One region of the Pararhizobium sp. LjRoot255 genome, then DNA from elsewhere that is predicted to be linked to it. Evidence: predicted binding sites of a transcription regulator. Region 1 holds the regulator's gene; each other region holds the start of a gene.

Region 1 (3,181 bases):
TCGATTCGCTCGGATTCCGGGGACTCTTGTCAGCGAGTCCCCCTACCTCTACCTTAACAATTAATTACTAGAACGCATGCGGCGGACCTAGTCACCAAAAGAGTTATCGCGTTTCAGCCTCGGAGTTCGTCCGGGGTACGGTGGAGGATTCGACCATCACCAACGCTGTGAATGGAGAAAAGACCATGAACTGGACTGACGAGCGGGTCGAGAAACTCAAGAAGTTGTGGTCAGAAGGATTGAGCGCGAGCCAGATCGCCGCGCAGCTCGGCGGCGTCAGCCGAAACGCGGTCATCGGCAAGGTGCACCGGCTTTGCCTGCCCGGCCGTGCCAAGGCCGGCGGCAGCACGGCAACCACCGCCCGCGCCAAGCGTCCGGCGACATCCGCACCGCGCGCGCCGAACTACGCTGCGCGCGTCACCACCCGCACCGTGACACGCACCACGGGCGCCACCGTCATGAAGGAACAGGTGGAAATCGACGCCATCGAGGACCAGGACGTCGCACCGGTCGGCAACGTGGTCGTGCCGATGTCCCGCCGCCTGGTGCTGACGCAGCTCACGGACCGCACCTGCAAGTGGCCGATCGGCGATCCTATGAAGGAAGAGTTCCATTTCTGCGGCAATGACTCGCCGGATACATCGCCCTACTGCACCTTCCACGCAAAGCTGGCTTACCAGCCCTCTGGCGAGCGCCGCCGGGCTCGCTGAGACGCCGCGAACAACTGAACATGAAAAAGGGGCCGGCCCCATTTTCATGTTTCACTCATATGCGGTCAGCTTTCCAGGGAATAGCCGGCGCCGCGCACGGTGCGGATCACATCCTGCATGTTGGAGAAGTTCAGCGCCTTGCGCAGGCGGCCGACATGAACGTCGACCGTGCGCTCGTCGACATAGATGTCGTGGCCCCAGACGCCATCCAGCAGCTGCGAGCGCGAAAAGACGCGGCCGGGCGAGGCCATGAAGAATTCCAGGAGCCGGAACTCCGTCGGCCCGAGGCGGACCTCGCGGGTCTTGCGGTGAACGCGGTGGGTTTCACGGTCAAGCTCGATATCGCCGCATTTCAGCAGCGTCGACAGCACTTCCGGCTTCGCGCGCCGCAGCATCGCCTTCACCCGCGCCATCAGCTCCGGCGTCGAGAACGGCTTGACCACATAGTCGTCAGCGCCCGTGGCAAGCCCGCGGACCCGCTCGCTCTCTTCACCGCGCGCCGTCAGCATGATGATCGGCAGGCGCTCGGTTTCGGAGCGTTGACGAAGCCTGCGGCACAACTCGATGCCGGAGACGCCCGGCAGCATCCAATCGAGGATCAGGAGATCCGGCAGGCGCTCCTGCAGCCGGATTTCCGCTTCGTCGCCGCGGTTGATCGTATCGACTTCAAAGCCTTCGGCCTCAAGATTGTAACGCAGGAGAACGCTGAGCGCCTCCTCGTCTTCGACAACGGCAATTCTTGGCAGCATGCGGTCTCAACTCCTTGACGCCTTGCCCTCATTGCAAGGGCTCGTCCGGCGGCCCGAAAGCCGTCGGGCAGTCAAATGCCTAGATTTCACTTACCTATTTCCGATCCGGCGCGGCGATCAGTTGCCGATCGCGCCGACGGTGTTGGCGGTATCGTCCTTCGGACGTTCCCCGACAGGCTGGGAGCCGGTCGCCATGTAATAGATCGTTTCGGCGACATTTGTCGCATGGTCGCCGATGCGTTCGATATTCTTGGCGCAGAACAGAAGATGCGTGCACGGCGTGATGTTGCGCGGATCTTCCATCATGTAGGTCAGGAGCTCGCGAAACAGCGACGTGTAGATCGCATCGATTTCGTTGTCCCGCTCACGGATGCTGTTGGCCTTTTCCGGCGACCGCGACGCATAGACGTCGAGCACTTCCTTCAGCTGCATCAGCGCGAGTTCGGCCAGGTGCTCCAGCCCGCGAGCCAGCTGCCGCGGCAAGCTGGCGCTCGAAACGGCGATCACCCGCTTGGCCGTGTTCTTCCCGAGATCGCCGACACGCTCAAGATCGGCAGCAATACGGATGGAGCCCATCAGTTCGCGCAGGTCGGATGCGACCGGCTGGCGTCTTGCGATGGTGACGATCACCTTCTCGCCGATCTGGCGTTCGGCCTCATCCATGATGGCGTCGTCGGAGATGACCTTCTGGGCGAGCGCCAGGTCGGCATTGACCAGTGCCCGCACGGATTCGGCGACCATCTGCTCGGCAAGGCCGCCCATCTCGGAGATGCGCCGGTTCAGGTATTTGAGATCTTCGTCATAGACGGAAGCAATGTGCGTGGACATGATCGTTTTTCCTTGTGTTCATGGTCCCGGTTCCAAGCGCGCCGCGCTCGCCACATGGGAAAGCGGCAAGGCATGGCGTCAGCCGAAGCGGCCCATGATGTAATCCTGGGTGCGCTGGTCATCCGGATTGGTGAACATCTTGTCGGTGTCGTTTTCCTCGACGAGATTGCCGAGATGGAACATGGCGGTGCGCTGCGAAACGCGCGCTGCCTGCTGCATCGAGTGGGTAACGATGACGATGGTGAAGTTGGTGCGCAGTTCGTGAATCAGTTCCTCGACCTTGGCGGTCGCAATCGGGTCCAGAGCCGAGCAGGGTTCGTCCATCAGGATCACTTCCGGGCTGACGGCGACGGCGCGCGCAATGCACAGACGCTGCTGCTGACCGCCGGAGAGACCGGTGCCCGGCTCATGCAGACGATCCTTCACCTCGTTCCACAGACCTGCCTTATGCAGGCTGGTTTCGACGATCTGGTCGAATTCGGCCTTGGAGCGCGCCAGGCCATGGATTTTCGGGCCATAGGAAACATTCTCGTAGATCGACTTCGGGAACGGGTTCGGCTTCTGGAACACCATGCCGACGCGTGCCCGCAGTTCGACCACGTCGATGGTCGGATCGTAGATATCCTCCTCGTCGAGCGTGATCTTGCCGGTGACCCGGCAGTTGTCGATCGTATCGTTCATGCGGTTCAGCGTGCGCAGGAAGGTCGACTTGCCGCAGCCGGACGGGCCGATCAGAGCCGTGACTGTGTTTTCACGAACGTTGAGGTTCACGTCGAAAAGAGCGCGCTTCTCGCCGTAATAGACCGACACGTCCTTGCCGATCATCTTGAAGGGAACAGTGTTCATTTTCTGGTCAAGCGCCTTTTCAACTGCTGCTTCTGACATCATGTTCAT
Region 2 (3,181 bases), 2.4 Mb from region 1:
CAGTCTGCCAGACGACGCGGCTTTCGCCGGTTTCAAGCGTGCAGATTTCAACCGAACTGCGCATATCGTTTCCCCTCGTTCCGAAAACTACCGGTCGCGGAACCGGTTGGTGATCGGATAGCGGCGGTCGCGGCCGAAATTCTTCCTGGTGATCTTCACGCCCGGCGCCGACTGGCGGCGCTTGTATTCGGCGATATAGAGCAGATGCTCGATGCGGTGCACCGTCGCCTCGTCATGACCACGCGCAACGATCTCTTCGGTGCCCATCTCCTTTTCGACCAGGCATTCAAGGATATCGTCCAGCACCGGATAGGGCGGCAGGGAATCCTGGTCGGTCTGGTTCGGGCGAAGCTCCGCAGAGGGCGCCTTGTCGATGATGTTCTTCGGGATCACCTCGCCGGAAGGACCGTGCGCACCGGGCGGCACGGTCGTGTTGCGCCAGCGCGACAGGCTGTAGACCTGCATCTTGTAGAGATCCTTGATCGGGTTAAAGCCGCCGTTCATGTCGCCGTAGAGCGTCGCATAGCCGACCGACATTTCCGACTTGTTGCCGGTGGTCACCACCATCGAGCCGAACTTGTTCGAAAGCGCCATCAGGATCGTGCCGCGGGTACGGCTCTGCAGGTTTTCTTCGGTGATGCCCGGTTCCGTGCCCTCGAACATCTCGGAAAGTGCGCTCATGAAGCCCTGGACCGGCTCCTCGATCGGGACAATATCGTAGCGGCAGCCGAGCGCCCTGGCACAATCCTCGGCATCACTGAAGGAATCCGACGACGTATAGCGATAGGGCAGCATCACGGTGCGCACGCGCTCTTCGCCGAGCGCATCGACGGCGAGCGCCGCGCAGATGGCCGAATCGATGCCGCCGGAGAGGCCGAGCACGACATTCTTGAAGCCGTTCTTGTTGACGTAGTCGCGAAAGCCCAGCATGCAGGCGCGATAATCCGCCTCTTCCAACTCCGGCAGGCGCGACATCATTCCAGGCGTGCAAACCCAGCCGCTCTCCTGCTTTTTCCATTCGGAAATCGATACGGATTCTTCGAACTGGCTCATCTGGAAGGCGACCTGCCGGTCCGTATTGACGGCGAAGCTTGCGCCATCGAAAACCAGCTCATCCTGGCCGCCGAGCTGGTTGGCATAGAGCATCGGCAGGCCGGTCTCAATCACCTGGCGGATCACGACCTGGTGGCGCACGTCCATCTTGGCGCGGTGGTAGGGGGATCCGTTCGGCACCAGCAGGAGTTCGGCGCCGCTTTCGGCGAGCGTTTCACACACACCGAGCTCGCCCCAGATATCCTCGCAGATCGGGATGCCAAGCCTCACGCCGCGGAAATTGACGGGTCCGGGCATTGGTCCCTGATCGAACACCCGCTTTTCATCGAATTCGCCGTAGTTCGGCAGATCCACCTTGTCGCGAATCGCGATCACCTGCCCGCCGTCAAGGACCGCGACCGCATTGTAACGCCCCGTATTGTCCTGCCGCGGAAACCCGATCACGATCCCCGGTCCGCCATCGGCGGTGTCCGCCGCCAGCGCATCGACTGCCTTGCGGCAGGCCTTCAGGAATGCGGGTTTCACCACCAGGTCTTCCGGCGGATAGCCTGAAATGAAGAGTTCCGTCAAAAGAAGCAGGTCGGCCCCGTGGCGGGCCGCGTCGGCACGGGCGTCGCGCGCCTTGGCAAGGTTGCCGGCGATATCGCCAACGGCAGGGTTGAGCTGGGCAACGGCGATGCGGAACGTGTTCGAAATGGTCTTTTGCGCGCTCATGAAACAGGCCCGTACTTTATCTTGCTGTCGCGGATGCGGCGGCACCCGGGGAGATATCTAACGCATTCCGCGCCAAAAAAACCCGTACCTGCCGTCAAAATAGAAAAAAAGCGCCGGCTTGGGATCTGTGGACCCACGGCACAACCGCAGGACCGCGCCAGCGTGCGCGTTTCGCGCATCGAATCCGGACGGGAAAAGGCACGGAGAAAGCCTTGTCCGGCTTATTCATCCTCCGTTCAAGATGACGTCTGTATGACATTGAGACGACAGTTTTGTGAAAATTGGAGAAGGCCTTGGCCAATTTTGAATCGGCAGTCCATGCTGCCACCGCCACCGAGGTCTATGGCCCCTCTATCGCGTTCGGCGCCCGCTACAGCAAAGTGTTGTCGATCGCAGGACGCCTTTCTCTGTCAGTGCTGCTGTCGATTACTCTCATCTTCGCCGTTGAATGGATCGCGCGTAGTTCGGCCTCCGAAACCGTATCGTATTTCCTTGATCCGGTGCGCCCGGCCTGGACGACGGTCGGCGTCTTTTTTCTGTTGTTCCTGGCATTCGACGCTGCACTCGGGCGCGAAAACTACAGCATTGTCCTGATCGCCCCGCTCGCGCTGATACCGGCGCTCGTCAGCCGCCAGAAGCAGATCTTTCTTTCCGACCCGCTCTATCCGACCGATTTTCTCTTCGGACGCCAGATCATGGAACTGATGCCCGTCCTCGTGCGGGACCGCCCCTGGACTGCCGCCGGCATTGTCGTCGGCCTCATCGCCTCGATCATCGCCCTTGCCTGGCTTGCCCGTTTCGCCTGGCGCCGCTTTCCACGGTTGGCACGCCGCCAGCGGCTGGCGCGGCTGGCGATCGCCCTGCCGCTGCTTGCCTCCTTCCACCACATCATGGACTACAACAATTTCTCCTGGCTGCGCGATCGGCTGCAGGTCATCCCGATCATGTGGGACCAGACGGAAAACTACCGCCACAACGGTTTCGTCATGGCGTTCGCCCTCAACCTGCCGATGGCCAATGTCACGGCCCCGTCTGGCTACATGTCCGATGCCATCGACAAGATCCCGACAAAGCCGGTGCCGGCCGGGACGACGCATCGTGGCAAGCCGGATGTCATCGTGCTGATGAGCGAATCCTTCTGGGATCCAACGCGCCTGCCGAATGTCAAGCTTTCGCCCGATCCGATGCCGACCATTCGCAAGATGCAGTCCGGCAACGTGTTTTCGCCGGAGTTCGGCGGCATGACCGCCAATGTCGAGTTCGAAGCACTGACCGGCTTTTCGAACGCCTTTCTGCCCTATGGCAGCATTCCCTACCAGCAGTATATCCGCAACCCGATCCCGTCGCTGGCCACCTTCTTCCGCGGCGAAGGTTATGTCGCGCGCGCTGTTCACCCATTCCAGAAATGGTTCTG
Region 3 (3,181 bases), 610 kb from region 1:
TATCTGAGGAACTGCCCACATCTTCAATTGCGCGGCTCATACAGGTTTTTTTGCATTTGCGAAAGGGGGCAGTCGGCAAAGTCTTGATGAACGGTGAATCGGCAAAGCGCGCTAGACGCTGTTTCCCGCCGGATCGAGCGTGACCCGCCACAACTCCTGATCCTCCCGGTCCATCAGCCTGACCGTCATTTGCTCGGTCTGGCCGTTGATATCGACGAGGCCGAAGAATTGCAGGCCGGCCGAAGGCGGGAGGTTCTGGTCGATGCCGGCGCCGGAGGCCTTGATGAAGCGCACTTCCGGTCCAAAGGTCATGTCCAGTTCCTTCGGCCCGTAGGTGCCGGAATGCAGCGGGCCGGAGACGAACTCCCAGAAGGGTAGGAAATCCTTGAAGGCACCGCGGGCGGGGTCGTAGTGGTGGGCTGCGGTATAGTGCACGTCGGCGGTCAGCCAGACGATGTTCTCTATGGCATTGTCGCGGATGAAGGTGAGAACATCGGCAAATTCCCGTTCGCGCCCGCTGGGCTGGCCGTTGTCGCCATTGGCGATCGCATCGGAGCCGCGACGATGGGTAAAGTCGTCCCAGACGACAAGGCCGAGCGGCATGTCGCAGGCAATCACCTTCCAGGTGGCCTCGGAGGCGGCCAGTTCCCGCTTCAGCCAGTCGGCCTGGCGCCAGCCGAACAGATCGTCATTCGCATCGCCCTGGTTGGCGCTGCGATAGGAGCGCAGGTCGACGAAGAAGACATCGAGCAGCCGGCCATAGGGAATCTTGCGGAAAATGCGACCGGGCTGGGCAGGAATGGCGCGGATTGGCGTCATCTCCTGAAACGCCCGCATGGCGCGCGCCGCATAGACCGAAACATTTTTTTCCGGATAACGCGGATCGTCACGAAGGTCGGTCGATGCCGACCAGTTGTTCAGCACCTCATGGTCGTCCCACTGATAGAAGGTCGGGCAAACGGCGTTCATGGCGCGGACATGCTCGTCGAGCAGATTGTATTTCCACTGGCCGCGATATTCGTCCAGCGCGCGGGCGACCTCCCGCTTCTCGGGTGTGACGATGCGGTTTTTCCAGAGCGTCCCGTCCCTGAGCGGTATCTCGTCGGGAATCGGATTGTCGGCATAGATCGTGTCGCCGGAATGGATGAAGAAGTCCGGTTCGTGCAGCTTCATCGTCGAATAGGTCTTCATGCCGACATCGTCGATGCCCCAGCCCTGGCCGGCCGTGTCGCCGGACCAGGCGAAGCGGACGGAACGCCTGTCAAGCGGTGCGGTCCGGAAGCGGCCGACGATCGGCTCGGAGACGCTGTTGCTGTCGTAAAGGTCGGACGCGGTGAAACGGTAGAAGATGTCCTGGTCGGGCAGCAGGTTGTCGAGCAGACACTTTGCGGCGAAATCGCTGTTCGGCAGGGCGTCGATCGATGGGAGGCGTACAGGCGCAGAAAAACTCTCGGTCGTCGAATATTCGACCGCGATGCGGGAGGGCCGATCAACCCGCGTCCAGATCATGCCGGATTTCGTATCGACATCGCCGGACTGGACGCCATGGGTGAAGGAGGGCCTGCCGAAGTTTCGCGCGTAGAAGGGAGTGGCAAGAACCGATGTGGCCGCAAATCCCGCGGCCCCAGCGGAGAGCAAAAAGGAGCGGCGGGTCAATGTATCCTGGGTAGTGGCCAAATCTGCCTCCGGTACGGTCTCGGGAATCATAGGCATCCCGAGGCAGACCTTTGGCGAACTGCATGTCAGCTGGTTTACAGTTGGATGAATCTATTCCAACGGTTTGGCGACAGTTCTGTGACTCCCGCTCACCCCATATCGCCGGCGTGCATGCCCACCAGCAAAAGCTCTCTGGGCAGGTTACCGGGCGAGCTCGCTGATCCGGCCGATCTGAAGACATAGGCTTTTTTCACAGGATACGACCGGCATTACCTCTTCTTCCGCGAACTCCCGAACGGCATGATTGGCGTCACCGCCATCCTTTACGAACGGATGGATATCCCCGTGCGGCTGCTAGAGGATCTTGTCGGTATCGCTGATAGGCTCAGGCTTCAAGCGTCGGAGCCAGTCAGTTCTTCCATCATCGCCAGCCCCTTCTTCCGCAACATCGCCTCCGGGCTCGGCAGCTTGCCACGGAACGCCTTGTAGGCATCTTCGGGGTCGATCGAGCCTCCGACGGAATAGATGTTGTCCTTGAGCTTCGCGGCCGTGTCCGGATGGAAGGCGTCGCCGGTTTCCTCAAAGGCGGCGAAGGCGTCGGCATCGAGCACCTCCGACCACATGTAGGAATAGTAGCCGGCCGAGTAGCCGTCGCCGGAAAAGACGTGCTGGAAGTGCGGCGTTGCATGCCGCATGACGATCGAGGCCGGCATGCCGATTTTTTCCAGCACCTCGGCCTGCACCGCCATCGGATCCGCGACAGTGCCGTGTGTATGGAACGCCATGTCCACCAGCGCTGATGAGGTGAACTCGACGGTGGCGAAGCCGGAATTGAACGTGCGGGCGGCGAGGACCTTGTCCAGCAATTCCTGCGGCATCGGCTCCCCGGTTGCCTCGTGTACGGCATATTTCTTCAAGATTGCCGGAACCGTCAGCCAATGTTCGTAAAGCTGCGAGGGCAATTCGACGAAGTCGCGCGAGACGCTGGTGCCGGAAACGGAGGGATAGGTCACATCCGACAGCATGCCGTGCAAGGCGTGGCCGAATTCGTGAAACAGCGTGCGGGCATCGTCGAGCGACAGCAGGGCTGGCTTGCCATCCGCCGGCTTGGCGAAATTGCAGACATTGTAGATGATCGGCAGCTCGCCAACAGCACCGTTCTTCAGCGGCAGGCGATGTTGAGACTGGAAGGAACTCATCCAGGCACCGGAGCGCTTCGAGGCGCGGGCGAAATAATCGCCGAGGAACAACGCCACGAGCTTGCCGTCCGCGTCGCGGATATCGAAGACCCGGGCATCCGGATGATATCCTCTGACGCCTTTCTTCTCCGTTGCCGTGATGCCGAACAGCCGCTGCGCCACGTCGAAGCAGGCGTCGATGATCTTTTCGAGCTGCAGGTACGGTTTGAGCTCGCTTTCGGAGAAATTGAATTTCTGCGCCCGAAGCTTTTCGGCATAGTGACGCCAATCCCACGGCATGACGGGGTGATTGCGGCCCTCCGCCGCAATCAACTTGGCAAGATCGG
Region 4 (3,181 bases), 1.4 Mb from region 1:
GGCATCGCCTCGAATGTTCTGGCCGACAGGCTGAAACGGCTGACCGAAAACGGGCTTCTGTCGCGCCGGGACGATCCGAGCCACAAGCAGAAGGGAATCTACAGCCTGACCGAGCCATCGATCCAGCTTGTGCCGCTGCTAGCCCAGATGGGCGCCTGGGGGCGCAGGCATACACCGGTGTCGGAAGAGCTGTCGATCCGCGCCGAACTGCTGGAACAGGGCGGGCCGCCGATGTGGGAGGCGTTCATGGCGGAACTCAGGACCTTGCATCTCGGCACGCCGGCGCAGGAGCGCTCGGTGCTTGCGGAACTGCAGGCGGCCTATCTCGCCGTGGTGGCGAGGAAGAGCGAGACGGCGGCGTGAAGGACCCGGCCGTTTCCGGCCGGATCTTGCACTCTGTTTAGTACACTTCCGGCACGTACATGTCCGGCGGCACCGGACGGCGGATATAGTCGTCGTGACGGATGCGCTCGGGCAGGTCGATCGGAGGCTTGGGCACGTCCTCATACGGGATCTGCTTCAAGAGATGCGCGATGCAGTTGAGGCGGGCCTTCTTCTTGTCGACGGCCTGGACGACCCACCAGGGGGCTTCCTCGATATGGGTCCTTGCCAGCATCTCTTCCTTGGCCTTGGTGTATTCCTCCCAGTGGACGCGGCTTTCCATGTCCATCGGCGACAGCTTCCACTGTTTCAAAGGATCGTGGATGCGCATCTTGAAGCGGAATTCCTGCTCCTCATTGGTGATCGAGAACCAGTACTTGATCAGCACGATCCCCGAGCGCACCAGCATGCGTTCGAATTCGGGCACGGTGCGGAAGAATTCGTCGAGTTCTTCCGGCGTGCAGAAGCCCATGACGCGCTCGACGCCGGCGCGGTTGTACCAGGAGCGGTCGAACAGGACCATTTCGCCGGCCGTCGGCAGATGCGGCACGTAGCGCTGGAAATACCACTGGTTGCGCTCGCGCTCGGTCGGGGCGGGCAGCGCAACGGTACGGCAGACGCGCGGATTGAGGCGCTGTGTGACGCGCTTGATGGCGCCGCCCTTGCCGGCCGAGTCGCGGCCCTCGAACAGCACCACGACCTTGAGCTTCTTGTATTGCACCCAGTCCTGCAGGCGGACGAGTTCGTGCTGCAGCCGGAACAGCTCGCGGAAATAGACCTTGCGGTCGATCGTCGGCTCGGCTTCCTCCGACATGCCCTCGGCGACCAGCTCGTCGAGCCGGTCTTCTTCCATCTGCATTTCCAGCTCCTCGTCGAAGCTGTCGGCAATTTCCGCCTTGATGCGGCTGAGCTGGTCGATCATTGGTCAAATCCCCGTTGGTTGAAGGCACAGGAGCAGGGTTTGATGACAGGTATGTGACAGGCTTCGGTCCTGGGGTGAAGAGTGATTTGAGGGAGGGGACGGGTGACAAAATGACGATGCGGTGTTGGGTGGCAAGCGACCGGCCGCATTCGAGACCGGGCGACCTGCGGCCACCTCGCGCCGACAGCGGTCATTACGCCACACGCACGCCCGCTCGGCGGTGCGCTGCGATGCGCGCTGAAGGTCTAAGTCCCGAGGAATGTGCCGCGGAGGACGCAGGCCAACGCCTGACCCCACCGCCCATCCATCAGTGATCGCGTAAGTCCACAATGGGCCACGATCTGCTGGCGGCATTTCTGCTGCATAGCGCCAAGCTGCCGCTCCACCAGAACCCTTGTCCTCCGCCATTGCACGTCGCCCTCATTTTCGCTAAGAGACCGGCGACTTGAAAACAGACGGGCGCGGGTCGCCGCGCGGCATTTCGACCGGTAGAGGCATATGGCACGCATCGTGATGAAATTCGGCGGCACGTCCGTCGCGGATATGGATCGCATCAGGAATGTGGCGCGCCATGTGAAACGCGAGGTCGATGCCGGCCACGAGGTTGCCGTCGTCGTTTCTGCCATGTCCGGCAAGACCAACGAACTGGTTGCCTGGACGCGCGATGCCTCGCCGATGCATGATGCTCGCGAATATGATGCGGTCGTTGCCTCGGGCGAGCAGGTGACCTCGGGTCTGCTGGCCATCGCCCTGCAGAATATCGGCATCAATGCGCGCTCCTGGCAGGGCTGGCAGATTCCGATCAAGACCGACAACGCCCATGGCGCCGCGCGCATTCTCGATATCGACGGCACGGAGCTGATCCGCCGCTTCGGCGAGGGCCAGGTGGCCGTTGTCTCCGGTTTCCAGGGGCTCGGTCCCGACAACCGGATCGCGACGCTTGGCCGTGGCGGCTCGGACACGTCGGCGGTGGCGATCGCCGCTGCGATCAAGGCCGACCGCTGCGACATCTATACCGATGTCGATGGCGTCTACACCACCGACCCGCGCATCGAGCCGAAGGCGCGGCGCATGAAGAAGATCGCGTTCGAGGAAATGCTCGAAATGGCGTCGCTTGGCGCCAAGGTCCTGCAGGTTCGCTCGGTCGAGCTTGCCATGGTATTCAAGGTCCGCACCTTCGTGCGCTCCAGTTTCGAAGACCCCGATGCGCCGGGCATGGGCGATTTCCTGAATCCCCCCGGTACGCTGATTTGTGATGAGGAAGAGATCGTGGAACAGGAAGTCGTCACCGGCATCGCCTATGCCAAGGATGAAGCGCAGATTTCGCTCCGGCGCGTGGCCGACCGGCCCGGCGTTTCGGCTGCGATCTTCGGCCCGCTGGCCGAAGCCCATATCAATGTCGACATGATCGTCCAGAACATTTCGGAAGACGGCTCGAAGACCGACATGACCTTCACCGTGCCTTCCGGCGATGTGGAAAAGGCATTGAAGGTGCTGGAAGGCGCTAAGGAGAAGGTCGGTTTCGACGTGATCCAGAACGAATCGGGCCTGGTCAAGGTTTCGGTGATCGGCATCGGCATGCGCAGCCATGCCGGCGTCGCGGCGTCCGCTTTCCGCGCACTTGCCGAAAAAGGCATCAACATCAAGGCGATCACTACCTCGGAAATCAAGATTTCCATCCTGATCGACGGCGCTTATGCCGAATTGGCCGTTCGCACTTTGCATTCCGTCTACGGTCTGGATAAGAGTTAAGCGAAGCGGTGGCCATGACGTTTTCGCGCAAGCGTGCGGGAACATAGTGCTGCCTGCAGTTGTTGACTTTCAGACAGGAGACGTTACGCGATGAGAGACCTCTCGGCGGGTCCACGCGTCCTTCTC

Evidence for each region. Region 1 encodes PhoB, which activates phosphate uptake and scavenging genes when phosphate is short. Its sites were predicted from a motif close to TGTCATNNANCTGTCAT; they were not measured.
Region 2: ACSQ2W_RS16400 (LTA synthase family protein) is a predicted target of PhoB. The motif match lies at 2,009-2,025, and genes of this name have one in related genera.
Region 3: ACSQ2W_RS08120 (alkaline phosphatase D family protein) is a predicted target of PhoB. The motif match lies at 1,784-1,800, and genes of this name have one in related genera.
Region 4: ppk2 (polyphosphate kinase 2) is a predicted target of PhoB. The motif match lies at 1,346-1,362, and genes of this name have one in related genera.

What each region holds. Positions count from the first base shown of each region.
Region 1 covers NZ_CAXUPQ020000001.1:1,039,703-1,042,883, forward strand. The annotation lists gene ACSQ2W_RS05155 (GcrA family cell cycle regulator) at 186-710, shown strand; gene phoB (phosphate regulon transcriptional regulator PhoB) at 776-1,459, opposite strand; gene phoU (phosphate signaling complex protein PhoU) at 1,577-2,287, opposite strand; gene pstB (phosphate ABC transporter ATP-binding protein PstB) at 2,366-3,181, opposite strand.
Region 2 covers NZ_CAXUPQ020000001.1:3,419,855-3,423,035, reverse strand. The annotation lists gene ACSQ2W_RS16410 (TolB family protein) at 1-64, opposite strand, end outside; gene ACSQ2W_RS16405 (NAD+ synthase) at 88-1,767, opposite strand; gene ACSQ2W_RS16400 (LTA synthase family protein) at 2,061-3,181, shown strand, end outside.
Region 3 covers NZ_CAXUPQ020000001.1:1,648,107-1,651,287, reverse strand. The annotation lists gene ACSQ2W_RS08120 (alkaline phosphatase D family protein) at 112-1,677, opposite strand; gene ACSQ2W_RS08115 (M3 family metallopeptidase) at 2,049-3,181, opposite strand, start outside.
Region 4 covers NZ_CAXUPQ020000001.1:2,429,284-2,432,464, forward strand. The annotation lists gene ACSQ2W_RS11830 (winged helix-turn-helix transcriptional regulator) at 1-363, shown strand, start outside; gene ppk2 (polyphosphate kinase 2) at 401-1,303, opposite strand; gene ACSQ2W_RS11840 (aspartate kinase) at 1,802-3,055, shown strand; gene ptsP (phosphoenolpyruvate--protein phosphotransferase) at 3,146-3,181, shown strand, end outside.